Regions from separate parts of the Aminipila sp. genome, predicted to be linked through region 2. Evidence: riboswitches for the same ligand, from Rfam matches in the RefSeq annotation. Region 2 holds a riboswitch; the other holds the start of a gene.
The links. A riboswitch is a leader RNA that binds a small molecule or an ion and turns the genes downstream of it on or off. The one in region 2 is predicted to bind FMN.
Positions count from the first base shown of each region.

Region 1: another riboswitch for FMN. It lies ahead of RTW14_RS05305 (ECF transporter S component); the one in region 2 lies ahead of ribD (bifunctional diaminohydroxyphosphoribosylaminopyrimidine deaminase/5-amino-6-(5-phosphoribosylamino)uracil reductase RibD).

Region 1 covers NZ_DAMBYD010000003.1:247,141-263,450, forward strand. Annotated here, with positions in the region: gene abc-f (ribosomal protection-like ABC-F family protein) at 1-731, opposite strand, end outside; gene tsaD (tRNA (adenosine(37)-N6)-threonylcarbamoyltransferase complex transferase subunit TsaD) at 760-1,785, opposite strand; gene RTW14_RS05285 (hypothetical protein) at 1,782-2,015, opposite strand; gene rimI (ribosomal protein S18-alanine N-acetyltransferase) at 2,069-2,518, opposite strand; gene tsaB (tRNA (adenosine(37)-N6)-threonylcarbamoyltransferase complex dimerization subunit type 1 TsaB) at 2,524-3,273, opposite strand; gene tsaE (tRNA (adenosine(37)-N6)-threonylcarbamoyltransferase complex ATPase subunit type 1 TsaE) at 3,270-3,704, opposite strand; gene RTW14_RS05305 (ECF transporter S component) at 3,895-4,434, opposite strand; FMN riboswitch at 4,526-4,655, opposite strand; gene pepV (dipeptidase PepV) at 4,673-6,139, opposite strand; gene RTW14_RS05315 (CapA family protein) at 6,117-7,352, opposite strand; gene RTW14_RS05320 (NifU family protein) at 7,372-7,596, opposite strand; gene RTW14_RS05325 (ABC transporter substrate-binding protein) at 7,671-8,954, opposite strand; gene RTW14_RS05330 (S-layer homology domain-containing protein) at 9,100-12,444, opposite strand; gene RTW14_RS05335 (rubredoxin-like domain-containing protein) at 12,831-13,376, shown strand; gene RTW14_RS05340 (SAM-dependent methyltransferase) at 13,873-14,589, opposite strand; gene RTW14_RS05345 (GNAT family N-acetyltransferase) at 14,618-15,244, opposite strand; gene RTW14_RS05350 (TetR/AcrR family transcriptional regulator) at 15,241-15,855, opposite strand; gene RTW14_RS05355 (S-layer homology domain-containing protein) at 16,102-16,310, shown strand, end outside.
Region 2 covers NZ_DAMBYD010000004.1:1,764-18,073, reverse strand. Annotated here, with positions in the region: gene RTW14_RS06010 (alanine/glycine:cation symporter family protein) at 1-13, opposite strand, end outside; gene arcC (carbamate kinase) at 69-1,019, opposite strand; gene argF (ornithine carbamoyltransferase) at 1,036-2,034, opposite strand; gene RTW14_RS05995 (aldehyde dehydrogenase family protein) at 2,185-3,585, opposite strand; gene RTW14_RS05990 (SLC13 family permease) at 3,608-4,714, opposite strand; gene RTW14_RS05985 (Mur ligase family protein) at 4,718-6,241, opposite strand; gene RTW14_RS05980 (aspartate/glutamate racemase family protein) at 6,275-6,988, opposite strand; gene RTW14_RS05975 (carboxylate--amine ligase) at 7,018-8,223, opposite strand; gene RTW14_RS05970 (ATPase) at 8,287-9,402, opposite strand; gene ribH (6,7-dimethyl-8-ribityllumazine synthase) at 9,498-9,959, opposite strand; gene RTW14_RS05960 (bifunctional 3,4-dihydroxy-2-butanone-4-phosphate synthase/GTP cyclohydrolase II) at 10,012-11,214, opposite strand; gene ribE (riboflavin synthase) at 11,245-11,895, opposite strand; gene ribD (bifunctional diaminohydroxyphosphoribosylaminopyrimidine deaminase/5-amino-6-(5-phosphoribosylamino)uracil reductase RibD) at 11,880-12,992, opposite strand; FMN riboswitch at 13,210-13,323, opposite strand; gene RTW14_RS05945 (DUF975 family protein) at 13,373-14,242, opposite strand; gene RTW14_RS05940 (4-hydroxybutyrate dehydrogenase) at 14,430-15,551, opposite strand; gene RTW14_RS05935 (acetyl-CoA hydrolase/transferase family protein) at 15,599-16,310, opposite strand, start outside.

The DNA of each region.
Region 1 (16,310 bases), on a different contig from region 2:
CCCTGATATGTATACAACTTATGGTTTTCTACTTCAAAAATGCGGTTTACAGTTTGATCCAAGAAATATCTATCATGGGAAATTAAAATAATGGTTCCACTATATGACTTTAAATATTGTTCCAGCCATTTTAAAGTTCCTATATCAAGATGATTTGTTGGTTCGTCTAAAAACAAAATCTCCGGTTTCTTTAAGAGTAAACAGGCCAATGCCAATCGGGTCTTTTCACCACCACTCAACATAGAAATTTTTTTATCATAAAAATTTTCTGAAAAAGCCATGCTATTTAATATGCCGTTTATCTCACTTTTATAACCATATCCGTTACTTCTATTATAAGCTTCCATTAATTCATCATATCTGTGCAAAAGCTTATCTACATTTTCCCCTTTTGAAGACCTTTCAGAAATTTCATGAGACAATTTTGCCATTTCATTTTCCATATCAGCTACATGACTAAAAATACCTGAAACCTCTTCAATTAAAGTTTTATCCGAATCAAAATTTTGACTCTGTTTTAGATATCCAATACTAGTATTCCCGGAAATAAAAACATTTCCTTCTTCATATGACATTTCCCCACAAAGTATATTCAGCAATGTGGTCTTTCCTGCACCATTGTTGCCAACTATACCAATCCTGTCACCCTGATTTACGTGAAAGGAAACATCTTTTAGGATTATGTCAACTCCGTATGCCTTTGTTATATTCGTTGCCGAAAGTATTATCATTTTATTACTCCGTAATTTTTATTTTTATTTACTCTACTACAAGAGGCAGGTTTGGATATGCATCCAGTGTTAAATCACTTGTAAAACCTGCTTTATATTTGTAATATGCTGCGCATCCAATCATGGCTGCATTATCTGTACACAAAATTGGTGCAGGACAGTAAAGCTTCAGGTTATTTTTCTGGCATTGCTCTGTAAGCATTTCTCTAAGCTTACTATTGGCAGCCACCCCGCCCGCTAACACAATTTTATCTTTTTTCATTTGCTTTGCAGCATTAACTGCTTTTGTAACGATTACATCCATAACTGCCTGTTGAAAACTGGCTGCTACATCGGCAGTATTCACTTCTCTGCCCGCCTGTTTTTCCGAATTAATGTAATTTAATACGCCCGTTTTTATACCGCTAAAACTAAAGTCATAGCTGCCTTTTTCAAGAAAAACTCTTTTAAATGGAATAGCTTCTGGATTTCCTTCCTTAGCAATTTTATCAATTAATGGTCCTCCAGGGTAACCTAACCCAAGAACCCTTGCCACTTTATCAAAAGCTTCCCCTGCTGCGTCATCCCTGGTCCCGCCAAGCACCTCAAAAGAATTATAATCTTTGACCTCAACAATATTGGTATGTCCTCCAGAAACCACTAAAGCCATAAAAGGCGGCTCCAGATCAGGAGATTGTATGTAGTTGGCACTAATGTGCCCTTGTATATGATGTACTCCTATTAAAGGGATATTTTTGGCGAAAGCATATGCTTTCGCAGATGCTAATCCAATAAGTAATGCCCCCACTAGACCTGGTCCATAAGTTACACCAATTAAATCAACATCATCTAAAGTAACTCCTGCTTCACTTAATGCCTGGTTCGTTACGTTATTTATATTTTCCAGATGATGCCTGGATGCAATTTCAGGCACAACACCACCAAATACTTGATGTACCTTTATCTGCGAAGAAATAACATTGGATAACACTTCTCTGCCCTCTAAAAGTAATGCTACTGAAGTTTCATCACAGCTTGACTCAATTGCCATTGTTAAAAATTTTCCGTTTTTCATTCCATTCTCCCAATTTGCGTATCGGCTTTTACGATACATCTGTTATCCGAAGATAAATGTCTGCAATTTTCACATGACGTGTAATCCGACATATTAAATGTACTAAAATCGTGCCTTCTTTCGAACCGGCTGCAATTTGACACTGGATTACTCATGTCATCATTAAAATCTTCATAACCGTTATAATAATAATTATCTCTATCCTTGTCATTACCATAATAGTTTCTCATCTAACAATACCTCCAAAATACTTTTTATCTTAGTATCTCAAAGGGAATATGTTTTATTCATGAATACGCCACATAATTATAGCGTTTTCACCGTTATCTAAGTAATAACCTTTACGAATTCCTGCAGGTTTAAATTTAAATTCCTTATATAAAGCTTGCGCCGCCAGATTTGATTCCCTCACTTCTAATGTAAAGCTATTTAACCCGTTTTGTTCTGCCACCTCTATTAATGTAGCCACTATAGCCCTGCCGATTCCTCTTCTTCGATTCTCAGGGGATACAGCAACATTTGTAATATGGCCTTCATCAACAATAGCCCATAAACCTGCATACCCGGCAAGCTGTCCACCTATTTCTGCAACTATATAAAAGGCTTTGTCATTTTCCATGATTTCACCTTTAAAAGCTGCTTCACTCCATGGTTCTGCAAAACAGATTACATCCAGATCAGCCATAGGCTTTATATCACGTTCCTCAGCAGCTCTTATTACCAGTTGATTCATTCTACTCACCGTTTATCCCGTGCTGCTCTGGCCTCATCTAATTTTCTTTCAGCTTCAGCTTTCCTCATATAATTCGGTTTAAGTTCATTATATCCACAGATTTTCCCTTCATTAAACAGTTCAAGTGCAAGTTTTGCAACAGAAGACGATTTTTGATATCTACTTTCAGCATCTGCAAATTTAACTTGTATATTGCTATTTAACGATGAGTTCTGCCATTCCTCGATTTGAGCCTTATATGGTTCGACACCATCTCCCAAAAATGTAACTTCATCCTGTCCTTCTTCTAGAACTACTTTAAGTAATTTGAGAAGTTCAGCAAGCATATAAGCTTTGCCCTCTACAAGCTGTAAAATCGAATGATCTGTACCCCATTTATAAGCGCCTCCATATACTTGACTTCTTCTGGCATCAAATATTGGGCAGAAAACGCCTTTGTAATTTTCAATATTATAAAGGAAAGTTTTTAATGTAGGAACACTAATACAATCAATTTCAAGAGCCTGTGCTAATGCACGGGCAGAAGAAACACCAATTCTTATACCTGTAAAGGAACCTGGTCCCTCTGAAGCTGCGATTGCTGTCAAATCGTTTATCTGCAATTTACTTTTTTCGAGTACCTTCTCCACCATTGGCATTAAAAACTGCAAATGATTCAGCGTCTCCGTAGAATACTCCTCAAAAATCTGACCCTTTTCATTAATAACCGCCACAGAAGCTGATACTCCTGTAGTTTCAATGGCTAATATATTCATAGACCCGCCTCCAGTCCTTTTATCTCATAAATTCTTTCACCTTCATTTTGTCCATAGGCAATATTAATAACGATGGCATCCTCTGGTATAATTTCAGTAATTAAATCGGCCCACTCTACGATACATACTCCTCTACCAAAGAAATATTCCTCATATCCAATTTCGTACATTTCCTCCACATCATTAATTCTATACACGTCAAAGTGATAGAGAGGTATTCTCCCATCGTGGTACTCCTGAACAATAGTAAAAGTAGGGCTTGTAATTACTTCCTTTATTCCAAGTCCCTCTGCAATATATTTGGTAAGCGCCGTTTTGCCTGTGCCTAAGTCTCCGATAAGTGCGACAACACTTCCCGAAGCCAGCTTGTCCGCAAGTAGTAGCCCAAACTTTTTTGTTTGTTTTTCATCTTTTATAATCAATTTATCCATACCTTTTATTTTACCACACAATTTATGTTAATTAAACATTAAAATAGCCATTAAAATCGGCTTAACCTATGACAATTAGCATAGTTTCTGATAAAACAAAGAGGCTCCTAAAAACAAACCGATAAGCACGTATGCCGATAATCTATTCTAAGATAGCCTCATTTCATGTTCTTATTTAATTTTCTACTAGCTATTTATGTAAAAATCTTGATATTCTTTTATACAAAAAGAAAGTTATAACTGAGTTTACTCCAGCCTTTATCAGATTAAATCCTACAATAAACGGCATTAGCTTCATAACTGCGCTTAAAGGCCAACCTGTAAATGCAGGTGTAACTACCATATTGGCAAGAGCCATCACTACCGTCATAGTTATAACTCCTGCAGTCAATGCAATTATTGCTTCTTTTTTATTTTTTCTTCCCTTATACAAATTACCTGCTATTAACACAAATGCTCCTGTTGCTAATATGTGCATAATGATTCCGTACAAGCCACTTGCTGCACTTACTGTCGTCCCTTGAATTATTGAAGTTACAACTACTAACAGAAGTCCTGCCATTGGTCCAAAGGCAAAAGTACCAATAAGAATAGGAATATCTGCAGGATCATATTCTAAGAATGGTACTGAGGGAAAAATTGGAAAGCGTACAATATACACTAAGACCACTGAGATTGCTACAAGCATTCCCATTTTCGCTAACTTTACTGTTTTATTTTGTGATGTCATTTCTAGTTCCTCTCAATCTTATCCATAAAAAAAGCCCTGAGATTACTCTCAGGGCATCACATACTTGAAATAAACGCATTTAAATAAAATACGCCTGTTTCTTTCATCCGGACTATACCGTCGGTATGGGAATCTAACCCATTCTGCCTTTCAGCTCGCGGACTCGTAGTTAAGAACTCATTACCGCCGGTGAGGACTTACACCTCCCCCTGAAACAATTCTACTGCACATTATATACTTAATGTGTCAGCCTGTAAATAGCATCTGCAAAAATTTTCGCGTTTAACAGAAGTTGGTCGATTTCAATATATTCATTTTTTTGATGCGCTAAATCTGGTTCACCAGGAAACACACTTCCAAAAGCTACAATATTTTTTGCAGCTCTGGCATAAGTACCTCCCCCAATAACGATAGGTTCACTCTCTCTATCCCCTGTATGTTCTCCATAAATATCCATTAATGTTTTAATCATTGGGTCATCCTTAGGCATATAAATAGGGTCTTGAGCTTTTATCTTTATTACCCCCATATTATATTTGTTAATTATTGGCATCATAGCTTCATAAACAATATCTTCACTATAAGTAACAGGAAATCTTATATTAATAGTAAGCATCACAGCTTCGCCTTCAAGCTCCACTTTGCCCACATTAAATATAAGTTTGCCAGAGGGCTCATCAGAAAGTCCACATCCAATAGCTGTTCCATCTAGTTCAAATCCAATATATTTATTGTAAAACTCAATAAATTCATTAACATCATCATTTATTATGTCAATTTCACTTAAAAAATCCATGAGCACAGTGATGGCATTCACTCCAAATTCAGGAGTTGCCCCATGTGCCGAAACACCCTGTGCCACTATTTCTAAGCTTTTGCCTATGCCTTTACAATTCAACTTTGCGCCAAAAGCAATCTGGCCTTCCTCTGCACATTTTACATTTCTGTAATTTGCAGCCAGCTCTTTCACCTTATCATAGGCCTCCATTTTGTCGGCCCTTATCACTGCTCTAGCATAATCGGCTACCATATTTGCAGCATTACCGCCTTTTAAGCTCCTCAGCTCTATTCCTTTACCTGTAGTTTTTCCAATCTTTTTAGCTAACTGAAAAACCATAATCCCTTTTTCCCCATGAATTGCCGGATATTCTGCATCTGGAGTAAATCCGAAATCAGGGGCCTTGACTTTAGATAAGTAGTGCTTCATCCCCTTCCAATTAGTCTCCTCATCCAGCCCTAAAATCAGCCTTACCTTCTTTTCTGGTATATAGCCGCTATCTTTCAATGCTTTCATAGCAAAAAACGCCGCCACTACAGGCCCTTTATTGTCAATTGAGCCTCTGCCATAAATTTTTCCATCTGCAACGACTCCACTATATGGTTCATGTTCCCAGTCCGTTCCTTCTGGTACAACATCCAGATGACCTATGATACCCATTACTTCTTCGCTGGTTCCTGTAATTTTTCCCTCATCATCAAGTAAATACCCACCAAATTCAATGTGTCCACCATAATTGTCCACATTTTCTGTATCAAACCCCTCTGATTCAGCTTTTTTAAGCATGTAGTGAAAAGCATCCGCAACTCCTTTTCCAAAAGGAGCATCAACCGCAGGCTTATCTTCTATACTTTTTATAGATACCAGTTCCTGAACAGTCTTTATCATGTCATCTTTATAGTCCTCAATCAGCTTTAAGTATTCCATTCGCGTCCTCCAATGCTGTTTCTGCTCTGGATAAGTTTCCAGAAGAACTAAGGGTTTCATTTGTTTGTAAGTTCTCATCTAAAGGAATAATCTCATAAATTGGCCTGCCCCCTGAATTATATTTTTCAACCCAGGTAGGTATTGCACTCATGGTAATGTCCGTAATCTTCCCTTCTGACTTCATATATTTCAAATTAACCTTCGCAATCATTCCTTCTTCGGTATATCTGTTGTTTAAGGTTTCTGTCCTTTGATTTGAAATAAAATTACCCATACTATAAAAGACTGGAACAGTTTTTCCTGTTGCCTGGTTTTTTAAATACTCCATTCCCTGTAACACATGAGGATGGGATGCAAAAATAATATCAACATCCATATTATTAACACTCTGCTGTGCAATATACTTCTGCCATTTATTTGGAGAAGTCTGATATTCCTCTCCCCAATGATAATATAGTACAACAATTTCGGCGCCTGCCGTTCTTGCTTCTTCACAAGTCTTTTGCACTTCTGCTAAATCAGTATCAATGGTATCATAATTGAAGGAATTAATAAGTTCTGCATTCTCTGATGATATGACATTTCCATTTAATGCAGTACTGTCCCCACCTGTAGAAGTTTCGTATGTATATGGCACTACAGCAATCTTTACACCCTTAACTTCAGTCATGGAATATCTTTTTTCTTGGTTATTCAGCCTGCTTCCTGCGGTGTCAAAGCCTTTTGCTCTCAACACCTCAAGAGTCCTCTTCATACCTGCACCACCTCTGTCCATCATGTGATTGTTTGAGGTTATGGCCACATCAAATCCTGTATCCTTTAGTGCGTCTGCTAATTCATCAGGAGCGCAAAAAGCTGGATACCCTGAATAAGGTTTCCCTGCAAAAGTAGTTTCTACATTGCACAACGCAAGATCTGCCTGACTTATGTAATCCTTAACATACTTGTAATTGTTTGTATAATCGTACGTTCCCGTACTTGCATCGTATTGGCATGCTATCTGAGGATTGTGAACCATAACGTCCCCTACCGCAAAAATACTTAAATCAACTGTCGCCTCGGGTTTCTGGTTATCTAGCCCAGGGCTGACAGACTGATTCACTTCATTGCTGCATCCACTAAAAAGCAGTGGTAATGCCACCAGGCACCCCACTGCAATTAAAGTCATTATCAGAAGCGCTGCAAAACGATTTTTTCTTTTGGCGTTTTCCATAGCTATTCCTTACTGTACGTTACTGTACGTTTTCAACCCCTGCAATTTCAGGGTATGATTCTTTTAAAAGTTTTTCAACTACAGCCTTTAATGTCATAGTTGCGCCGGGGCATCCTGCACAGTGACCCTGTAATCTAACTTTAACAATATTTTCTGGAGTTAGTTCAACAAACTCAATATCTCCTCCATCTCTTTGCAAGAAAGGTCTAATATTTTCTAAAGCTTCTTTGATTTTTTCTTCCATGGTAATTCTCCTTTTTATCTACTTTTTATTATTCTATCACAAAATTCATTTTTTCAATAGTAAATATTTTTATACTATTGTACTTGTACGTTTTCCTGCTGCAAAGGTGCTCCAGACAAGTTGACAATTGCAGGTTCCATTGTATAAGCCGAAACAGCCTGCCCTCCTACAATTTTCATTACCACTACGGATTTTATTGGGTCTCCATTGGTATCAAACGTAATTGTTCCAGATGAACCAGGAAATTCTCTGACATTAGCTATGGTTTTTCTAAGTGCCTCGCCATCAAGAGCTGTCCCAGTTTTATTTAATGAATCAAGGGCAATCATATAGGCATCAAACCCTAGAGCAGCAGCACTTTCCGGAATGGCATCCTGCCCATATTTTGACTTATAAGCATTAACGAAATTGTCCGACATAACCGTAGTATCTGTATTTGGATCAAATACAGTTGAGAAAGAAACATTCTCTGCTGCAGCCTTGCCTGCTTTCTGTACTAATTCGGTTGAATCCCATTGATTCGTTCCTAAAAACAACGCATTCACCCCAAGTTTTTTTGCTTCTTTAAGAACTTTTACAGCCTCCTCCAGTTTAGCAGGAAGAAATACGACTTGGGCTCCTGCCGCCTGGATTTTTTTTAAATCCTCAGTAAAATCAGTCTTCTTTTCTGGCTGGTAGTCGCAAGATACCACTACTGCATTGGGGTTTCCTGTCATTTGTATAAACTTATCTGAAAAAGTCTCTGCAACAGCTATGGCATAATCATCATTTTCTGGTCTCATAATTGCCGCTGTAGTTGCACCTAATGACTCCACCGCATATTTAGCAAGTGCGACTCCCTGAAAAGAGTCTAATAAGCAGACTCTGAAATAAAAAGGATTATAACTTGTTACTAATGGATTTGTATTTGTAATAGCTATAGCAGGCAGTTTGGCTTTTTCAAATGTTTTAACTGCCATAAGCGAGTTTGCGCTTCCGTAACTTCCAAGAACTACAGATACCCTTTTATCCACTAACTCATGGGCTACACTTTCTGCCACGTACATATCTGATTTATTGTCGCCATATACAAGTTCTACTTCTTTTCCCAAAGCTTTAGGAAACATATCATGGGCTAATTCAATTCCCTTTACTTCCATTTCACCCATTTCTTTATCTTTACCAGTTAATGGCTCAAAAACACCAATTCTAACGGTAGCCTCAGGTTCTTCGTCCTTATCTATAAAAGTACCTTTAAAATTATCAAAAGTAGCGCACGCAGCCAAATTTAAAACCAGTACCATTACTGTTGCAAGAAATGCAAGTCTCTTTATGCCTTTGCATGTATATTGTTTATGTTTATTCGAAATTTTAGTCATATCTTCTCTCCCTTGTTTAACCCTTGCCCCATTACTTTCAGTAATATAACATTCCTATAATACCAAATTATACACAGTTTTTCAAGATAAAGAAAGAGAGCTATCCCTAAAGACTGCTCTCTTAAAATGTACCACTTATTTTATGTTAAACATAAGTTTTATCAACACGATCTAATGCTTTTACTAGAAGATTATTTATTTTTTGCACATACTCTGCTTCTAAAGTCTGGTATTCTGTACTTTCTGTACCTAATAAACTACTCCCACATGATTCAATAGCTTCTTTATACCAATCCCCCCAAGCTGTTAGGATTTCTTTTTCTAAAGATTTAGCTTGTTGTACATCTTTTCCCTTTTCTATGGACCATGTATAGTGCCCAGCTGTGTTTAAAGCTTCTTTATTAAATCTGTCTTCTGCTGCCTTATAGAGTATACCCATTGTCTCTTTCGCTTCAGCCTCTTTAGCATTAGCCGCCATATAACCAGTTGCCAGCGAAGTAATACCTACATTTTCAAGTTCAGCCGCAGATACTTTACTTAAAGTATCCACTGAAGTATGATAAACATAATCTGTGAAGTGCCAAGTAAGAAGTGCTGGTACACCTGCTTCTAAAAATACAGTATGGTCACTTCCCCCTTCATATGGGCAAACGTCTACCTTAAATTTTGAATCATGTCCTTTAATAACACCTGTAGCAGAAGCCATGTATAAGTCATTTAGATAAAAGCCTGACTTGAAAGCCTCTGGCAAGTCTCCTGCCCCCCACAAAGTATGTGAATCAGGAAGTCTGACATATGCTTCATCATCACTATATGCAGGTTCTCCTGGCAATACATCTAAAGAATAATTGTACACTGCTGATGGATCTGGAGTTTTTTCAATTCTCATAACTCCACCAGTAAGCTCTGAATTTTCACCTACCATGTCTAAGTCAATAGCACAAACAACCTTTGATTTTTCTGTTGGATGGGCATTTAGCCAAAGCTCAGCGCAAGTCATTTCATCTCCCCATATAAAAGTCATCGTTCTTTCTGGTCTAGGCAAAGTACCCTTATCAATCATTGCTTTTAATTTTAATACCAGTTCCAAGTTCAAACCAACGCCAGTAGAATTGTCATTTGCACCAGGTTCTTGTACATGTGCCATAAACAAAATTCTTTCATCAGCTTTACTTGTACCTTTTATTTCTGCAATAGCTGTAAGCTGTCCCTTTGCTCCATTTGAAGCATCGTCCATATCGTACATTCTTCCAATACTTACCGATTTGACTTTTACAGGATTTCCTGTAGTCTCAGCTTCCTTTAAAAGCCCTAGCATTGCTTCTTTTTGATTTAAAGATAAATTCCATTCAACTATTGGCGAACCCGCTTCAGTTTGCGGCCTAGTCTGATTTGTACCTACACCACTTCTATATCTTGCTGAATCTTTGTACCACTGTTCTCCATTAATAGTCGGTGTATTATATTTGTCTAAAGAAGCCGTACTCATTACCGCTACAGCCTTTACTTTTTTTGCATAGGCAAAATTCGTTTTGTTTGATGAATCACAAAGAAGAACTTTACCCTCTAAATTCGCTTCATCTCCACTATATTTACTAGGAACACCTGCTTTTATAGTTCCAACATAAACTACTTCACCTTCAACGCCTTTAGCTTCTTGAGGTGTTGTTCCTGTTTCATCTGTAAAACAAGTCTGCCATGTAAGATGTGCTCTCTTATTTAATTCTGCTTCAAGTTTATTCTCAACATTAACCCTCTTAGAACCGTTCTTCTCTAAAATCCAGTTATACATATTGTCTATGTTTTCTATACCATATAATTCTTTATAATGATTAATATAGGTTGGACTTGTTGGATCAAAAGCATAAGATTCCACATTAAAAGCGTCTATTAGCTCTTTGTTTCCAGTTGAAGTGACTTCAAGCCTTGCGTAGTCAGGTGCCCAAACAGTTTCACTTGAATTATCCTGTTGAATCCATACAGAATCACCAGATAATTCAGAACTCTTATCTGTATCTGAATATGTAAATCCAGCGTTTTTAAGTTTATTGATTAGAAAATCTTCAATTACCTGATTCTGCCACGGACCGCCTGTAGTTCTCCATCCTAAGTATACATAAGAAACATAATCAAAAGCTTCTTCACCTTCAATATTATTTCCTAATGTTGAAATAATGTTTGTCAAAATTGGATTTTCTACTATATTGGATGTATTTGAAGAGTGATGCTTGTTCTTAGATCCTGTTTCATTAGGTTTAGGTTGTGCTGGTGTTGTCTGAAGGTTGTCTACAATTTTATTAACCTTCCCCTTATTTTCCAGCACAGCTTTATTATTTTCTTTTGCATAGGTCTCTATATTTCCATAGTTAGTCAAATTGGCTTTTCCTTTCGCTGCTACATATATGATATTAGATTTTTCATCAATTTTAACATTGGCACTTGAATCAATTATAAGTTTAGAAACTGAAGCATTTTGGAATATTGTAGAAACTTCCATTGTAATGTTTGCATTTCCAACTTTTCCTTCTATTTTAACATTCTCTTTTCCATCCACAACAAATAAATTATTAATTATTGCATCTTCAATCGCTGCAATTCTTATGTTCCCATTTATCTTCGCAATAATCATATCTACGATTTTGCTTTTCCCTTTGATCAGCACAGAATTACTGCCGCCGCCTCTCACTATTGTCTTTCCGGTGACAATGACATTTTCTAACGTGACATCACCACTTCCAACACCATCGCCAATAATTAAATCTCCATTTATAGTAACATCTTTTAATGTAACATTTGCAACATTAACCATAACATTGCCAGCTGCCGCAACTTGTGTTATTGTTCCTGCTTGATTTATGTATTGTTTAACTAAATTGTCCATAATTTTAGTAAATTCGGCTCTAGTGATATTTTCTTTTGGCTTTAAATACCCACCATTACCTGTTAAATAATTTTTGTCAATAAGCGCACATAAGCTGCCCTCAGCCCATGCTGCAATTTCCCCTTTATCTACAAAATTATTTAAAGAAGAATGCTTTTCATCACTACACTCCATCTTATAAGCTCTAGCCAAAACTGTAAAGGCTTCCTGCCTTGTAATCTTGTCATTTGGACGCATATTTAGGGAAGTTTTCATTGTTCCCATTTGAACAGCCTTCGCCATTTCTTCTGCATACCAAGCTCCATCTTTCACATCTACAACCCCTGATAAAGAAGCTTTGTCTGCCGCTCCAAATGCCCTGTTTACCATAGTTACCATTTCTGCGCGGGATAAGTTTCCCATAGGTTTAATTGCCAACCCATTGTCTGCCTCATACCCTTTTATAAGACCATTAGACACTGCGCTCTTTAACCCCTCCGTAGACCAATTGTTCGGCATATCAACAAAACTTAAATTTGTTGACTCAGATGCAAAAGCTATAGCAGGTATATAACATAATACCATAGCCATAGTCAGAACAATAGATACTAACTTTTTTGTTCTTTTCATCTCTTCCTCCTCATTATAAAACAATTTTCGTCATTTTATGCCAAAGTATGAGCATAACTCTAGCATTTTCAACACATACACAGTCATAGCCACATTGCTATACAACACCTAAATATTAGCATAACTCTTATATCGCGTCTATGTATTTAATTGATTTTATAACTTTTTTGTTGTTAAATAATTATTTGTTTTTAGTTCTGTAATCCTCACAATATTTACTCTATAAATAAATTTTTTTACAAATTGATGTTTAATCTATTATTTTCAAGGTATAAATGAAGTATAATTAATTAAGCAACGTATCACTCTTATTTAACAGTTAATAAATACTTGTTTACAGGGTGAACGCAAATATTTAAAAAATTTTAAGAAAAACGGAGGATGGAATTATGAAATGGACTTGTTCAGTTTGTGGTTATACTTATGAAGGTGCTGAGGCTCCAGAAAAATGTCCACAGTGTGGAGTTGGTGCAGATAAATTTGTTGCTTCTCAAGAAGGTGCAAGAGAATGGGCTGACCAACACGTAGTAGGAGTTGCTAAGGGTGTTGACCCTGAAATAATCGAAGGTTTAAGAGCGAACTTTACAGGAGAATGTACAGAAGTTGGCATGTACTTAGCAATGGCTAGAGTCGCTCACAGAGAGGGTTACCCTGAAATCGGACTATATTGGGAAAAGGCTGCTTTCGAGGAAGCAGAACATGCAGCTAAATTTGCAGAATTACTAGGAGAAGTAGTTACTGATTCCACTAAAAAGAATCTTGAAATGAGAATTGAAGCTGAAAACGGTGCTTGCGCTGGCAAGAAAGCTCTTGCAACATTAGCAAAACAGCAGAATCTTGACGCTATCCATGATACCGTTCATGAAATGGCTAAGGACGAAGCTAGACACGGTTGTGCATTTGAAGGACTTTACAACAGATACTTCAAATAGGGTGTCGGTATTGCCTATTTAAAACATACTCAAGATTATAAAGAATCACATCTACATGGTGTGGTTCTTTTTTGTGTAGTCTATTTTACATTCATTGATTTCGATACTAAAAAAGAACTGAGAGTTAACCTCCAAGCTCTTAAATTCTTTATCGATTTTATTATATTAGAAAAATTAGTTTTCCTATAATAAAGGCAAGAGGCAACCGGCCTATAAGCCGATTGTCCCCATAAGCATTTGCCCTATTTCACTTCTTTAAAGATTGCCATCTGTCTTTATTGAAGAAGATACTGGAGCAGAAGCGTGTTTTTCAGCACTTTTCTTCTTCTTCATTTTTTCCTTGTTTTTCGGACTTTTATCTCCCATAGTAGCTACCTCCAATCATGTTTATTTATTCTTAGTATACTCTCTTTCTATACTTTCTGCAAACATTCAAGGAACAAAATTAAATGATTATATGTAATCATAGTTTCAAATGAAATCCTCATCTTATTCTCTATTTTTTTCTCAAAATGATGGCAATGAAATTCAAATATTTGCCGCCACCAGCCTCTATTGCCTTTCGATCCTGCACCGCATATTCGTTCTCACAGGCAAGCCAATCCGCCCACACTTCTTCGTTACTCTCCATTTCATATACGGAGATTACTTCGGCATTCTGACAATGACTGACCATGTTCGTCCAGTATTCTACATCGTGCATATAATCCAGTTGCTCCGGGGTCCAAGAAAGTAGCAGCGAAGTCGGAAGTGCCTCGTGGCAATCCTTTTTCATTCCGGGAATAGCAATATAGATGTACCCACCCGGCTTTACAAACGGCAACAGGCATTTGTCCAGATATTCTGAATTACGGCCAAAATAATTGTACGAATCCGTGCTGATTACAGCGTCAAAGAACTCTCTGCTAAAGGGCAGATTAGTGGCGTCTGCCTTTATTGGGGTAATTTGGTCCTTTGAAAGCCCCACACTGTCAAAAAATTCTCTGTTTTCTACCGGATTGCTCCATAAATCAGCTGCGTAGACAGAAAATCCATATTCCTTGACCAGAAAAACGGAAGTCAAGCCCTTCCCACTGCCCAAATCCATAACGATAGCACCCCTGGATATTTTATGATCTTGCAGCAATTCCTCTTCCAATTTGATAGGATTCGGCCCCATGATTTTCTCGTGCCATGCGGGCGTATCATATTTTTTGCTCCTGATATATTCCATACTTAATTCCTCCATTGATATTTTCCACTTACTGCAATTGTCCTTCTCTGACTTCTTTCACTTTAGGCGGAAATGTTTTGTCAAACGCCTCAAGTTCTTCCTCATCCACAAAATAGCATCTCGGATCGGAATAAGTTCCTTTTAAAGCTTCCATCCCCTGGTTGTTTAAAACTTTAACCATAAAAAAGGACGCTTCCTCAAACCTTTCCAGCCCATCATAATAAATCCCATACTTTGAGGCGCTTTCAAAGCCAAATCTGTTGTAATACTCGGGGTTACCTGTGATCACAACTGCGGGATATCCCATCTGTTTTGCTTTCTCCAGTGTAAAGCTAATCATTTCTGCACCGTATCCTTTGCCCTGGTATTCAGGGAGCACGCCAACCGGTCCGAACAACAAAATATCAGTTTTTCCACCGCTGTCTAATGTTAAAGTACCTTTTGCATAAACAATATTGGCGATGATTTTGCAGTCCTCCTCCAGAACATAATCTAACTCCGGCACGAAGCAGGCATCCTTTCTAAGGTTATGGATAACCAGATGCTCAGAACACCCCGGACGATATACGTTCCAAAATGCCTCTCTGGTTAAGTTATCAACTTCAAAATAATCCTTTTTCTGTTCTAATCTTATGGTCATTTTATTCTTCCTCATTGTTTTTCCTCCATAGCTTGCATGAAGTAATCAATGTGATTTCTCACCTGTGAAATTGCTTCTTCTTTATTTTCGTTTCCATCATAAAGATTCATCAGCATATAGATAGGTGCATAGAATTCCAGGGCAAGCTGCTTTGGGTTATCCCACTTCCGATCCCTCTGCTGAGAAATCTCACGAAACAAATCTTCCACGTATCCTACAACCCCAGACGCAAGATATTGCTGATAAAGTGCATTCATTTCTGGATTGTGATACTGTTCAATAGTCAGCATTTTCCGAAAACTTGAAGCGAACTCATCTTCTGTCCAATAGCGAAACTGTGCTTCGGTGAAATGTATAATTTGTTCCATTTGGGTATTTCCATAGGCCTCTGCCATTTCTAAAAAACTTCCTTCAGGCAGTTCATACATTTGGGCACGTTCCAAATCATTATCACGCATCCTGTTAACAATGCTGTCAAAGATGTCTTGCTTGCTGGAATAATGTTTATATAGAGCTCCTTGAGTAATTCCTAATTGCTTGGCAATATCCCGGACAGACACCGCTTCATAACCACGGCGTGAGAACAGGCGCAGTGACTCCAATAGGATTGCTTCTTTCGTATTCATAGTTGTACCTCCTTAAAGAACGATGCACAAAATGCATAGATATTCCCTCACAAACCAGTGAGCGATTGTTTACCATCATTATAGTAAACGGTCGTTCACTTGTCAACAGAATTACAAAACTTTTTTAATTTCATATATTTAAAAATATATATTTTATTACCATGATTCTTTTGATATAATTAGAAAAATTTATACAAATATTCTTTCAATCGTCGTACCAATAGTCGTATCAATAAAGGAGAAAACATGAGTAGATTATTAATAGCAATTCTGCCCGTAATACTTGTATTTACTTTACTCTTATCAACTGTGGTTGCCTTCGCTGTTCCTCGGGATATCCAATTTCATTGGGCTGGAACAGCAATCAACACATTAATAGAAAATAAAGTTATGTCTGGTTATGACGATGGGCGCTTTAAACCCAGTAAATCCATAACTAGAGAAGAAGCCTGTGT
Region 2 (16,310 bases):
CTACCAAATTCATAATCTTGTCCTCCTCAAAGTATAAAACTACACAAGATTTAATTAATAATTATTAGTTATGCGAAAGTGATAATTGTGCCAGTCTTTCCCTCTAAAGCCTCTAATGATTTATCAAGAGATGTAATAATTGCTTTTTTGGAAGGGTTTGCTCTTACAAACTTCATTGCTGCCTGTACTTTAGGTAACATGCTACCTGGTGCAAATTGACCTTCCTGTATGTATTGTGATGCCTTCTCTAAATTCATTTGACTAATATTTTCCTGCTGAGGTGTATTAAAGTTAATTGCAACTTTCTCCACTTCAGTAAGAATCATTAAGCAGTCTGCTTCTACTTGTTCAGCTAATAACTCTGCAGCAAAGTCTTTATCAATTACAGCTGCTACCCCTTCTAGTAATCCATTTTCCTTTTCAATAACAGGAATTCCTCCTCCGCCACAAGTAACTACAATAGTAGAATCCCAAAGTTTTTTAACTGCGTCAATCTCTACAATTTTTTTAGGGAGCGGTGATGGCACTACTCTTCTCCATCCTCTTCCCGCATCCTCTTTCATTGTATAGCCTTTTTCTTTTTCAAGTTTTTTTGCTTCCTCTTCATTGTAAAACTGTCCTATTGGCTTTGATGGTTTCTGAAAAGCAGGATCTGCTCCGTCTACAATCATTTGTGTTGCTATTGTTACTACAGGAAGATTCTTATTTCTAAGATTTAATGCATATTTCAACCCCTGTTGAATGTGATATCCTATATATCCCTGCGACATAGCACCACATACGTCAAATGGCATAACAGGTGTAACATCTTTAGCTGTTTCTAATGCTTGTAAAATCCTTCCTACCTGCGGTCCATTTCCATGAACTACTGCAATTTCATAACCTCTGCAGCTTATTTCTGCAATCTGTTCAGAAGTTTTTTTAACTACTTCAAGCTGAGCCTCTGCAGTTGCTGGACCTTTTCCTGATTGCAGCGCATTTCCTCCCAAAGCAATGACTAATTTTGTTGCCTTTTCCATGACGAATTTCTCCTTCTTATCTGCCTATTGTTGCCACTATAACTGCTTTGATAGTATGCATACGGTTTTCTGCTTCATCAAAAACTTTAGAATATTTGCTTCTAAATACTTCATCGGTTACTTCTCTAATGTCATATCCTAATTCTTTCTGTGACTTTGCCATTGTTGTTTCGAAATCGTGAAAAGATGGCAAGCAGTGTAAGAATATAACATCTTCGTTTCCTGTAGCTTCTACCATTTCAGTAGTCACCTTATATGGTGTTAATAATTTTACTTTTTCTGGAATCTGTGCTTCTTCTCCCATTGATGCCCATACATCTGTGTAAAGTACATCTGCTCCCTTTAAGCATTCTGGTGTGCTGCAAAGTTCAATTCTTGCACCAGTTTCCTTGGCAACTTCATTTACTTTTTCTAAAATGTTCTTATCAATTTCATTAAGTAAAGTTTCTGGACCATAAGCTACATAATGCATGCCCATCTTTGCGCAGCCGTACATCCATGCATAGCTCATATTGTTTCTTACATCACCACAGAAAACTACCTTAACTTTATTCAACGGCTTTGCTACATGTTCTTCAATAGTTAAAAGATCCGCTAAAATCTGAGTTGGATGGTCTACATCTGTTAAACCATTCCATACTGGAATACCAGAATATTTTGCCAGGTCTTCTACTAATGACTGTTTAAAGCCTCTGTATTCGATACCATCATAAAACCTTCCAAAAACTTTTGCTGAGTCTTCAACTGATTCTTTTTTACCAAATTGTGAACTGCTTGAGTCAAGAAAAGTAACATGCGCACCCTCATCTAAGCAGGCAACTTCAAAAGCACATCGGGTTCTAGTTGAAGCTTTTTCAAAAAGAAGAACAATATTCTTTCCTTTTAAAGTTGTACCTTCAATACCTGCACGTTTCTTTGCCTTTAAGTCATGTGACAAATCTAGCATATACCTAATTTCTTCAGGGGTAAAATCCATTAGTGTTAAAAAACTTCTTCCTTTAAGATTAACTGCCATTTTTCTTTCTCCTTTGTTTTTAGTTAAGTTTATTTTTCTTAACTATAACTATATGCATCAAAATTCTTCAATTAACTTCACAGAATAGTTTATTTTTTCTGATAATTATAAAAAAAAACGCATCTTTAATCTAAGATACGTTTTCACCTTTTACTTTAGAAACTTTTTTACTACCCTTAACTTTTTTTCGCTAAATGGAGGATATACAAGAGTATTATTAAATCTTGCAGATTTTTTTAATACTCCTTTTTTATGACAGAAAGTAATAAAGCTTTGTTCACCATGGTAACTTCCCATGCCAGCACCACCAACACCGCCAAATGGCAGCTTGTAATTGGCAATATGCATAATTGTATCATTTATGCAGACATTACCAGATGAAGTATCACATAGCAACTTTTCCCCAACCTTGTTCTTCCTTGTGAAAAGATATAAAGCCAAAGGTTTTGGCAACTCCTTAATCTTGTTTATTGCTGCATCTAAATCACTGTATTTTATAATTGGAAGAAGTGGACCAAATATTTCTTCCTGCATTATTATAGTATTAAACGAGTCAATTTTTAAAATTGTAGGCTCAATATATCTGGTTTCCTCATTACTATGTCCACCAAAAATAATATGTTCTTTTTCCTGATCAATCAAATTTGTGATTCGTTCAAAATGTTTTTTATTAATAATGCGACCATAATCATTACTTTTTTCAATATTTTTTCCATAATATTTTTTTAATGCTTTCTTCATTTGTAAAATAAGTTCTTCTTCCACTGATTCATGCACCATCACGTAATCTGGGGCAACGCATGTCTGACCTGCATTTAACGTTTTCCCCCATATTATTCTTCTGGCAGCTTCCTTTATATTTGCACTTTTATCAACTATGACAGGGCTTTTCCCACCAAGTTCAAGGGTCACTGGTACTAGGTTTTTCGCAGCTGCCTCCATTACAATTCTTCCCACTGCTGAACTGCCCGTAAAAAAGATATAATCAAATTTAGCATTTATTAGAGAGCTGTTTGTCTGCATAGTTCCTTCTACACACATTACATAACGTTTTTCAAATGTATCTTCTATCATTTTTCTTATAGCTGATGAGGTATGCACTGCCATTTCTGGAGTTGCTAAGAGTGCCGTGTTTCCTGCGGCTATAGCTCCAATCAAAGGCTCTATAAGAAGCTGAACTGGGTAATTATACGCTCCTAATATAAGAACTGTTCCATAAGGTTCACTTACTACATAGCTTTTTGATGGTAATAGGTATATAGGGGTATGCTTTTTTACTGGTTTAGCCCATTTCTTCAGATTTTTTATCATATAAGAAATACTGCCATATACAAATCCAATCTCCGTTATATAAGACTCATTTTTATGTTTTCCTAAATCCTTATACAGGGCCATAGAAATTTCTTTTTCATGTTTTTTGAGTCCCTTCTTTAACGCCTTTAACTGTCTGATACGGAAATTTATATCTTTTGTAACATTAGTATTAAAATAATTATGCTGATACTCCAAAATTTTCTCTACATCATTTGAATTTAATTCCATGTAATTCATTTCATATCCCCTTTCAAAGGTTTTATTGAATAACTGCTACAACTATTAATATAACTAAGAATAGTAAATTTATAGCTGTAAAAATGACTAAATAACGTTTTTTATCTGAATTCTTTCTTTGAGAATAAATTTTAAAGGATATTAAACTGGCAAGGGAGGCTATTAATGTTCCCAGTCCACCTATGTCCGTTCCTAGAATTAAGGCTTTATGATTTTCAGTAAAAGATGAAAGCATTACAGCTGCAGGAACGTTACTTATAATCTGTGACAAAGCAATAGCAGCGAATAATTCTTTTCCCTGTATTATATGTGAAATTCCTCTTCTTATCATTTCAACTTGTCCTATATTGCCAATAAATATAAAGAAAAATACAAAAGTTATAAGCAAAAAATAATCCACTTCTTTTAGCAAGCCACTATCCAATATTAAAACACCTATAAGCACTATTGTAAGCATGATTCTATAGTCCAGAAGCCCAACCACAGTAAAAATGCAAAGTAAAAAAAGAACTATATATGAAACCATCTTGGTTTTACTTTCTATATTAGCCTCTACATCAAAGACTATATTTAATTTTTGGCCCCTCACCACTAACATCATTATTACAATTAACATAAAGCTCAGAAGGGTTATTGGAAAAGTAATCTTTAAAAATTCTATTACAGTCAAATCAAAATATGAAAACAAATACAAATTTTGTGGATTTCCTACAGGCGTAAGCATGCTCCCTAAATTGGCTGCTATTGTTTCCATTACTACAATAAATATAATTCTTTTCTCACTTAAAAAATCTAAAACAGCCAGCGTAAAGGGTACCATCGTAAGCAATGCCACATCATTTGTTACAAGCATGGCTATAAAAAAACATAAAATCACAAGAATTAAGGAAATGAATCTAACACTGCTTCCTCTTTTTAAAAGTTTTTGAGATAATACTTCAAACGTTCCTATTCTTCGAATCCCTGCAACTACAGTCATAAGAGCAAACAGTAATGCAATTACTTTGAAATCTATGTATTCCTTATATTCTAACGAAGGAGGTACGAAAAGAGCTGACAGCATAGCCGCCAGCCCTGATACAACAAACACTGTTTCCTTTTTTAATATATTAATCATTTTGTCTTTCATTGCTTACTTGTCCTTCAAAAACTCCTGAACATATTCTACATCTGAAGGCGTATCAATATAATTTGTACCTCTCTTTTGTCTCGTTTCTCGGCCTTTACCTGTTACAAGTACTACAGTGTCTCTGTCAGCATCAGCAATGGCCTGCCTGATTGCTTCTTTTCTATCTGTAATAATTGAGCATGTACAATCATGCTTCTCAACATGTTTAGCAATTTCTTCACAAATTTTCATAAGAGGTTCTTCGCCAGCATCTTCCTCTGTAATGAAAACATGATTTGAATACTTACCTGCTAAATCTCCAAGTTCACGTCTTCTTGCAAGAGCCTTCTTTCCAGGGCACCCAAATACTATGGAAATTTTCTTGTTTGGGAATTCTCTCTTCATAGAAGCAAATAAAGATTCAAAGCTCATTTTATTATGAGCATAATCTACTATTACATATAAATCTTTACTAAGATTAGTATAAACTTCCATTCTTCCACTAACCTGAGCCCTTTTCAAGCCTGCATGTATATTTTTTAGAGGAATATTTAACGCATACGAAATAGCAATTGCTGCTAGCGCATTTGACACATTAAACAAACCTGGCATATTAATTTTAAATTCCTCATCAAAACTATCTGAGCGGGCATTAAATGTTATGCTATTTCCACTGGTAGAAATATTGTATCCATAGATACCAGCCTTTTCATTAAGTCCAAAGGTTACAACTTTTTTGCACTGATTAGCCGCATCCATAACTCTTTCTACATGATCACTGTCTAGATTTACACAAGCAGTTTCGCACTGATCAAATAATTTCAACTTAGACTGAAAATAATCTTCGAAATCACAATGCTCCGCATCACTTATATGATCCTCCCCTATATTTAAGAAACATCCCACAGCATATTTAACGCCTAAAGTCCTATGATATTTTAATGCCTGACTGGAAACTTCCATTGTCAAATAATCTATTTCAGATTTTACCGCATTATTAAAATGCTTATGCAGATCTAACGTCTCCGGAGTTGTTAAATGAGATTCTTCATTTAATATTCCATCATAGTTATCAATCCCTGAAAGAACCGCACTTTTAGGCTTCTTGATTTCCTTTAGGTAATCGTCTAAAATAGCCTTCATAAAGTAGGTAGTCGTAGATTTGCCTTTTGTCCCAGTAATACCAATAATATCTAATTCCTTCCAGACCTGATTATAATACATATCTGAAATATAAGCCATTGCCTTCCTTATATCATTTACAATAATATAAGGTATATTTCGTTCTGTTTTTATCTCTGATAGGTCATACTTTTGTTCACTTATATATGCAAGAGCTCCTTCTTTAATAGCACTCTTCAAATACTCTACCGAAAAATGTGTTCCTTTACAAATAAACAATGTTCCAAACTTTACATCCATGGAATTGTAAGATATATATCTTACAAACTCTTTCAGTTCTGATTCTTCTGCATTTGTTTCTACTAATATATTCTTTTCTTTTAATAACTCTATATACTCTCTTAAATTCTGTACTCTATTTGACACTTACCTGCCTCAGCTTTCCACTTTTTAATCATTTTATTTTAGTTTTTTATCACACAATACGATAGCCCTTTCTGCCAGGACTTCCATTGCATCTACATAAAAATCAGATAGTTTATTCATTTCTTTAAAGCAGGAAAGCTCTGTACATGCCATAAGTACACATTTGCAGCCTTCCTCTTTCATCTCTTTCTCAATTTCATAAAAATCCTTCATATCAATAGGATTTCCATCTTTTATACCATCATAAATTATTTTCATGACTCTTGCTTGATTTTCTTCTGATGGCACCACTGCAGTTATACCTAACGCTTTGCATTCATTTTGATATAGCTTCGTTTTAATGGTTCCATCCGTAGCCAAAATTCCAAGTTTGAAATTCTCACCATACCTGCAATATACTGACATAGCGGCTTCCTTAATCATATTGACAATAGGAATGTTTAGATTTCTTTGCAGCCTGTCCACTAAAAGGTGGGATGTATTACAAGGTATTGCTATGTAGTCTGCTCCACCTACTTCTAAAAATTTCGCATCATGTAAAAGCTTATGATACAGTTCTTCCACATCTCCACTTTTTATTGCTGTTGTACGGTCCGGTATGCTTGCATGGTTTAAAATAATCATATTCAAGTGATCTTGATCACAATGGGCTTCCGTTTTATCTATGACCATTTTATAAAAAAGCTGTGTCGCAAGAGGCCCCATTCCACCTATTACACCTAAAACTTTTTGTCCTTTTTCCCTCATTAATAAATTCTCCTAAAGTTTCTGCCTACCTATTTTCCAAGATATTTTTTAAACTTAACGTAATGTCCCATCTGTGATTTGAATAATTTAAATCTTCTTCCTAAATTATTATCTGGTGCATAGAATAGAGGATTTACCCATTTTCCTGCTGCAAATAACTCTCTCATTTCTCTCTTATATTCTTCAGGTTTAATATAAGTGAATGCTACTTTTTTAGGAACAACCAACCATAAATTCTTGTTTCTAACGAAGTTCTCTTTAAGTGTTTTGTTCTCAATATAATCTTCTACTAAACACTTTGCCACATTTGCACCAGCACCTGTAACATAGAAATTGCTTCTGCCTTGTCTTGTGTTTATTTCGAATACTTTATATTTACCGTCTCTAGTATCATATTTAATATCAAAGTTTGAGAATCCTATATAATTCATGCTTTCTAAAAGCTGCTTAAACTGTGCTTCTACAATCTCGTTATGTTCTGTTATAATGACTGCATGGTTACCTATTCCATGAGGTGTATGCTCTTCTAAGAGAACATGTCCCAAACACATCATCTTCACTTTACCATTCTTATCTGAATAGTTAGTAAGAACCCGCATAAAAGTATCATCTCCAGGAATAAAGTCCTGAATAATAATAGAATCCTTATAACCAGCATCATAAATATCATCTAAAATAGCATCTAATTCTTGTCTTGAATCAGCCTTATATACCTTTTTCTGAGTAGCAAAAGGATGTCTCCAATATTCAATTCCATTAGCAGGCTTTATAATAAAAGGTGCTTTGAAAGGCAGCTCAAAATTATGACCTAATTCTTTTTTGTGAACAAATGTATTAGGATAATCTACACCAATTTTTTCACACATTTCGTAGAACTTTTCTTTATGGATTAAATTATTCATCATATCAATATGAATATATGGTGCGATAACATTCTCAGGGAGCTTGTCTTTATTTGCACTAATCAGTTGTACATAGCTGTCACCACAACCGATTAAAAGAATCTGCTTATCTTTATGTTCTTCTGCAAATCCAAGAACAAGTTCCAGGAAAGTATCCTGTTCATCTGCTTTTGGATTTGCATTATAATTCATTATTTTACTTTTGAAGCATGGGCCTGTTGGGTATTTACCATATACAAATGGTTTTATACTGTATTCCTCATGAAAAGCTCTTGCTACACTATATACATTAATATCCCCTGCAAAAAGCAATGGAATAAATTTGTTACTCATCTTTTGTTCTCCTTAATTGCTTGTGTATATCAAAAAGTATGTTACCCTTAATTATACATCTTATTACCCTATTTTAGCAATAATTTCATTCCTTAATTCATCTATTTTTTTAAAATCCATGTTTGGAATATAAAAACTTTCAAGATAATCATGCTCTTGCTTCGCCAGTTTTAAACACTCAATTCCATCGGAAATCAGTTTATCCATGCTATCAGAATTATTTTTAATTAGCTTCTCTAATTTTTCTAACTTTCTTCTTTCAATCATCTCATTCATATCTATATGAACGATTTCCGGATTATTTTTTCCTTCTTCATCTGTAGCAATTTCCCACGGTTCAAGGTCATGATATTTGTTCACACTTATAAATGCAACTCCAATTTCAGGTACTAACAGATGCTCAATTTTGCTTTCAGGCCGCATAGGACAGTAATACAGTTCTACGTCAAACCCTCTATATATAACACTTTCTGAAAATACATTAAGCAAGCTGGTTGCACAAAGGCCTACAGGACTGCTTATTATATATATCTTTTTATATCCATTAATCAGACTTTTTATGTAATGGGTAATTCCCATTGGTGTAATGGCACTAGCAAAAAATTTCTTAACATTACCTGGATTTAAACAGAGTTCTTTATGCGCAAGTTCATTTCCTACAATTGTAGCTGTCATCTTATAGACTTCAGCTCTTTCTATGGCAGTATCATACATGGCTGCAATGTTTTCATAAAGCTTTCCTGCTGCTGCAAAATAGTTGTATGCATATTGGAACATGCTCTTGATTCTTTCATTAGTTTCTATTACTGCCATCTTGTTTTCTCTAATTCCTCTTTCGTTCCAATAGTCGCCTAAATGTATAATTTGATCTACTGCCCCTGGATTCACAGGATCTACCACATGAGGACTTGTCGCATCTATGAGCGCTATCCTTCTATTTTTTAAGACCACACCATCTAGAGAATTGTTATCTGAAGAGCAATGCATGAAATCTACATCTTCTCCTCTTTCCAGATAAGTCTCACCTATTTTTTTCATAAATGTAGACTTACCTACTCCTGGACCTCCCTTTATGCAAATAATCCGATTTGCCTCGCGCTGACCTAATATGTAATTATAATAAGAATAAAAACCTTCAGTTGTATTATTTCCCGGATAAATATGCCTTTCTACAGCCACAAAAAACCGCCCCTTTCAAATTACTACTCTCGCTATAATATGAAAGAAACGGTTTAAATGTTCCGAATTTGTATTTGCTATGTTTGTTCAATATTTTAAAACTGCTGCATAAGATTGACCATTTCAATTGCCCCAAGTGCACAATCGTATCCCTTATTGCCAGCCTTTGTACCTGCACGTTCTATAGCTTGTTCTATATTCTCTGTAGTAATAACACCAAACATTACAGGAATACCAGACTCAAGCCCCACATGAGCAACGCCCTTTGATACTTCATTACAAACATAATCATAATGAGTAGTCGTACCTCTAATAACTGCTCCTAAACATATCACTGAATCATATCTTCCTGACTTAGCCATTTTAGCTGCCATAAGAGGAATTTCAAAGGCTCCTGGCACCCACGCCACTTCAATATTATCTTCTTCCACATTATGCCTTGTCAGTCCATCTACCGCACCCGATAGCAGCTTAGAAACAATAAATTCATTAAACCTTGCAGCGACAATTCCAACTTTAATGTCTTTAGCTACTAATTTTCCTTCAAATACTTTCATTTTTATTCTCCTTTTGCGTTGTAATTTAACATATCTTTAACTAATAAAATTCTTAGTGGTAACTCAATATATGCCCCATTTTTTCCTGTTTCGTCTTCAAATAAAACCTATCATACGGATTTGCCTCAATCTCAATGGGAACTCTTTCAGAAATATTTACACCATATTTTGAAAGTTGCTTAACTTTATCCGGATTATTTGTCATTAGTTTTACATCCTTTACTCCTAAATCCTTCAAAATCTGAGCTGCTATAGAATAATCCCTCAAATCTTCTTCAAATCCAAGTGCAAGATTCGCCTCTACTGTGTCCATTCCTTTATCTTGAAGTGCATATGCTTTTAGTTTATTTATAAGCCCGATGCCTCTGCCCTCTTGTCTCATATAAAGCATCACTCCGCAGCCTTCCTTTTCTAATTTCTTCATAGCAGCATCATACTGTTCTCCACAATCACATTTAATAGAACCTAGCGCATCTCCTGTTAAACATTCAGAGTGAACTCTGCAAAGCACAGATTCTCCGTCTTCTATATTCCCCTTTACAAGAGCCACATGATGCTCTCCATTAATTTTATTTTCATATCCATAAGCTATAAACTCACCATATTTCGTAGGCAATTTAGTGGCTACAACTCTTTCCACAATTTTCTCTGTGCATTTTCTGTATTCTTTCAGTGCTTCTATGGTTACGAATACAAGTCCATGCTCCTGCGCAAATTCCTTTAATTCAGTAGTTCGCATCATTGTTCCATCTTCTCTCATAATTTCGCAGCATAATCCACACTCTTTTAGACCTGCAAGTTTTATTAAATCAATGGTGGCTTCCGTATGTCCCTGTCTTTCCAAAACACCATAAGTTTTAGCCAATAATGGGAACATATGACCAGGCCTTCTGAAATCTTCTGGACATGCGTTTTCTTCCACTGCTTTCATAGCCGTAATTGATCTTTCAACCGCTGATATTCCTGTAGTAGTATCAATATGATCTATTGATACTGTAAAAGCAGTTTCATGATTGTCAGTATTCTTTGAAACCATTTGGTGTAAACCTAGTTTACCAACCATATCTTTGCTCATAGGCATGCAGATTAATCCTTTTGCATGAATTGCCATAAAATTAACATTCTCTGTAGTGGCAAATTCAGCTGCACAAATTAAATCTCCCTCATTTTCCCTGTCTTCAGCATCTGTTACAACAATCATTTTCCCTTGTCTAAGAGCTTCTAACGCTTCCTCAATTGTATTATATTTAAACATTTGTCTATCCTCCATTATTAAAAATAAGTATTAAAATCCGTTCTTTTCAAGAAATCCCATATTTATTCGACTTTCATTTTTCTGATTTGGATTCTTTGTTACTAAGAATTTTTCAATATATTTTCCAATTATATCGTTTTCAAGATTGACTACATCTCCAACTCTCTTGCTCAGTAATGTGGTTTCTTTTCCTGTGTGTGGTATTAGTGAGACTTGAAAACTATCATTACTTACTGTTGCTACCGTCAGACTTACACCGTCTATTGCTATTGAGCCTTTTTCAACAATATATTTCATAATCTCAGGTGCGGTAGAAATCTTTATCCAGGTAGCTATTTCATCTGGTATTAAACTTACAATAGTTCCCGTTCCATCTATATGTCCAGAAACTATATGACCTCCAAACCTGCCATCTGCAGCCATGGCTCTCTCTAAATTAACTATGCTTCCCGATTTTAAATTTCCCAGAGAGCTTCGTGAAAGGGTCTCTCCCATTACATCTGCTTCAAATGTATTGCCACTAAAACTACAGACTGTAAGGCAGACCCCATTAACTGCTACACTATCTCCAAGATGTATTTGATTAAAAATTTCATCTCCTTCAACAATAAGTCTGGATGAATTTCTTCCTTTTAAAATTGACTTAATCATTCCCTTTTCTTCGACTATCCCTGTAAACATTTATTCACCCCTTTAAAAACTTCATGCTCAATCAATATATCTTCTCCCAAAATAGTAATTTTTCTATTTTTCAGCATAATTGCAGTTTCCGGGCTTTCCACACCCATACCTTCCACTGCAGTTATAGCATCTTTTCCTCCGAAAATCTTAGGTGCCACATATGCAAATATATAGTCCACAATACCCTTACTTAAGGCTTCATAATTTAATGTTCCTCCACCTTCAAGAAGTATACTGTCTATTCCTTTTTTCCCAAGCATTTGCATAAGAATATTTAGATCAATATGATCTCCGCTTCTAGGGATTTGCAATACAATACAGCCAGCCTCAGTAAGTTTTTTAGTTTTTTCATTATCTAATGTTGCTGTAGCTATATATGTTTCTATATCCTTTGCAGTATTCACTATCTGACATTCCAAAGGAATTCTTAGATTCGTATCACAAATTATTCTTTTAGGATTTTTAGTATTTGGAAGTCTGCAATCCAGCCTAGGATTATCTTTTAGCACTGTTCCTATACCAACCATAATAGCCATATATTTATGCCGTAACTTATGCACATGCTCTCTGGCCGTTTCTCCTGTAATCCATTTTGACTTTCCTGTATAGGCTGCAATTTTGCCATCCATTGTCATAGCATACTTCATAGCCACAAATGGCTTTTTTTCTCCTATGTAATGAAGGAAAATTTTATTTATTTCATTGCATTCTTTTTCCAAAACTCCTGTGGTAACCTGAATGCCTGCCTGCTTTAGAATTTCTATACCTTTTCCCGCCACAAGAATATTTGGATCTTTAGAACCCACTACTACTCTTGAGATTTTATTTTCCATAATAGCTTCTGTGCATGGTGGTGTTTTTCCATAATGACAGCATGGTTCTAAAGTAACATATATAGTTGCTCCCTCAGGTGATTCGCTGCAATTTGCAATTGCATTTCTTTCTGCATGCAGCTGTCCATATTTTTCATGAAAGCCTTGTCCAATTATATTTCCATTTTTTACAACTATTGCTCCCACCATAGGATTTGGATTTGTCCACCCTTCTGCTTTTCTGGCCAGCTCTAAAGCCATCTGCATATATTTTTCATCTGTCAATCAATTCATCTCCCTGATTTATCATTGTTATATCCTATTCAAAAAAAATGCCTTGGATAAAACTCCAAGGCATTTTTATTATGCTTATATCTTAATAACATATACTCATAATTTATTTGCAAGCTTAATAAATATTTTATATTGATTTCTAAATAATAAAAAACTCTGAAATGATAACATTTCAGAGCATAATAATCAAACGCAATATAAAACTTGCACTTATCTTCTTTCATCCAGACTATACTGTCGGCTTCGGAATCACACCGAATCTGCCTTGCGGCTCGTGGGCTTTACCACCGGTAGGGAATCACACCCTGCCCTGAAGACATATTATTTAATTTTCCACTTCATATTAACATAGTAATTTTTTAATGTCAATATTAATTTTCTCTAGTTTCTTCTGTAGTATGTACTTCTCCCTCAGTGTTATATGGTACTTCACTAAGCTTAGAAGTTTCTCCATCAAAACTCATTGGACTAGCTTCAATAACTCCTGGCAGTAAATTGCCATTAGCAAGTTCGTAGAATGCAACTCCAGCAAGACACATATAAGGCATTAACCAGAAATATGCTATACTTCCAATTAACGACCCCATGCTTTTTAATGAAGGCGCTGCAAAAGTAAATATTGTTGATAAAATTCCTGTAGGTATAGCTGCTAAAATTGCCCATCCAATAAAACTGAACTCCATGCAGAAAAACTTCAACTTGTTTCCAATCATTATTCGTTTACTTTCAGATATACATTGCATAATCCCATATTCAGGATGATCTGCCATAATTAAGAATGATTGACTATACCTATAAGCAGCTATAATTGCAGGAATACCAAGTGGAAGTATTAGGAGAAAAAATATTTTTTTCTGTGTAATTAATGCTGCTATTATTGGAGCTATAATCCATAGGCCTATAAATACACACATAACTATATAAAGTCCAATCACCTTAAAAAACTTTTCAAATCCATAGAAAACCTGTGCAACTTCACATTCTTTTCTTCGGAATAAATTTAAGCAGAATATGGAATATCCTACCGTGAATGGTGCTGTAACTAAAAATGTGTACAAGCCAGACAAAAGTGATACACCATCTTCCCCACCAAAAATAATATCTAAAATAGTTGCTGGTACCATAAGTGCAATCATATACACTGCAGTTGCTATAACCGCTAATTTCCATTTTCCTTGTAGCGACACGCGCGCTAAAGCCCTGATATTTTTACTAGTTTCTGTTACAATATTTTGATTCATAAACTCTTCCCTTCTCCTCTTTTATTTCTATATTAGTTGTATCCATCATACCCTCGATTTTCCATTATACAATTTGCCAGTGATCTTTTCAAGACTTTTCCATAGTAAAATCTGTATTTTATATTTTGGGCACACAAAAATGGCCAGAATTCAAGTTTTTCTGGCCATTTTAATATCAATTTGTATTTTAATATAAATTAGCAAAGATTTCTCTAATTTCTTCATCAGTTAAGAAAACATAGTTATTACCAAGTAATCTCTGTTGATTTTCAACGGTCATCTTTGTAAATTCGCCAATCTGAAGTTCCGACATCCCATATTCTCTTAGGGGCTTCTTGGCAATTAACTGATTTAAGAATTTCTCTAATTCGTCATAAACATTCTTAACATCACATCCAAGTATATCTGCAAAGATTTGATTTGCTTTGGCAATCTTTCCATCAGGTGCTTTCCTCATATACATTTTAAAGACTTCTGTAAAGAACTGATAATTAGCTTCTCCATGTGGTACATGAAATGCTCCGCCAATTGAATAAGATAATGCATGTACAGCTGCACATCCAGCATTACCAAATGCAATCCCTGCATAATTGGAAGCAAGAAGAAAGTCTTTTAAGTAAGGTTTTCTTGCATCAGCCGTGTTTCCTGCTGCAAGAACTTTCTTATATCCTTCCATAATCATTTCTATGGCTTTCAAAGAATACATTTCTGTGAAATCTGAAGCCTTAGGTGATAAGTATGATTCTATTGCATGAATAAGTGCATCAATCGAACTTGTTGCAAATACCTTATCTGGAAGTCCCTGTAAACTTTCAGGAACTAAAGCAGCCATATCAGCATAGGTTTCTTCAACCGCAATCCCCTTCTTTGTCTGTAGGGATTTCAATTCCGCTATAGCTACATTGGTTACCTCAGATCCAGTGCCACAAGTAGTTGGAACTACAATTAACTGTTTAATTTTTTTAGGAGTAACTTTTCCTGTAAAAAGATCAACTGATTTTTTAGGAACATCAAGTGATAAAACCTTGCAGATATCAACAATGGTTCCTCCACCAAATGCAATAATTCGATCATAGTCATATTTTTGCATTTCGTTGGCCATTGCATCGATCATTTCATCAGATGGTTCTCCCATCCCATACTTTTCTTGGTAAATAACATTCGTATCTAAACCAAGCGGTGCAACATATGGATTATACATCCATTCATTGGTTACTAAAACATCTCTTTTACCAATTTTAAACTCTTCATTAAACTCCTTAAAAGTATCAAAATAAAATACTTTAGGTACTACTCTTAAAGCCTGCATAAGATTACCTCCTTAGCTAACTCTTTGTATGGCATGTCAGTATTAGTTTAGAACTGTGCGTTAAATCTCTTTTCAAATTCTTCTTTTAGTTCATCTCTAAATTCGGGATGAGCAATGTTTATAAGCGCTCTAGCTCTATCTTGAAGGCTTCTGCCTTTCATTTCTGCAATACCATATTCAGTTACAATATAATCCACATCATGTCTATTTGTTGTAACAGCTGCCCCATGATCAATAAACGGAACAATTTTAGAAATCATAGTTCCATCCTTCTTCTTAACAATTGATGGCATAGCAATGATAGCTTTTCCCTTTCCGTCAAGAGACATAGCTGCACCTCTAACGAAGTCCACCTGACCACCTACACCAGAGAACTGTTTTGTTCCAATACTGTCAGATACCACCTGTCCCATAAAGTCTACCTGTAAACAAGCATTAATGCAAACCATTTTCGAACATTGGGATACTACAACAGGACTATTTACATAGTCAACAGGCCGCATTTCCAGCATAGGATTATTAGCTGCAAAATCATACAGCTTCTTGGTTCCCATTAAGAAAGTTACTATCATCTTTCCCTTATCAATAGATTTTTGTGAGCAGTCAATAACCCCCGCTTCATAAAGATCTACAACACCATCAGAAATCATTTCCGAATGTATACCTAAATGTTTTTTATCTTTAAGTTGTGACAATACAGCATCAGGAATAGCCCCTATACCAAGTTGTAATGTGGAACCATCTTCAATAAGCGAAGCG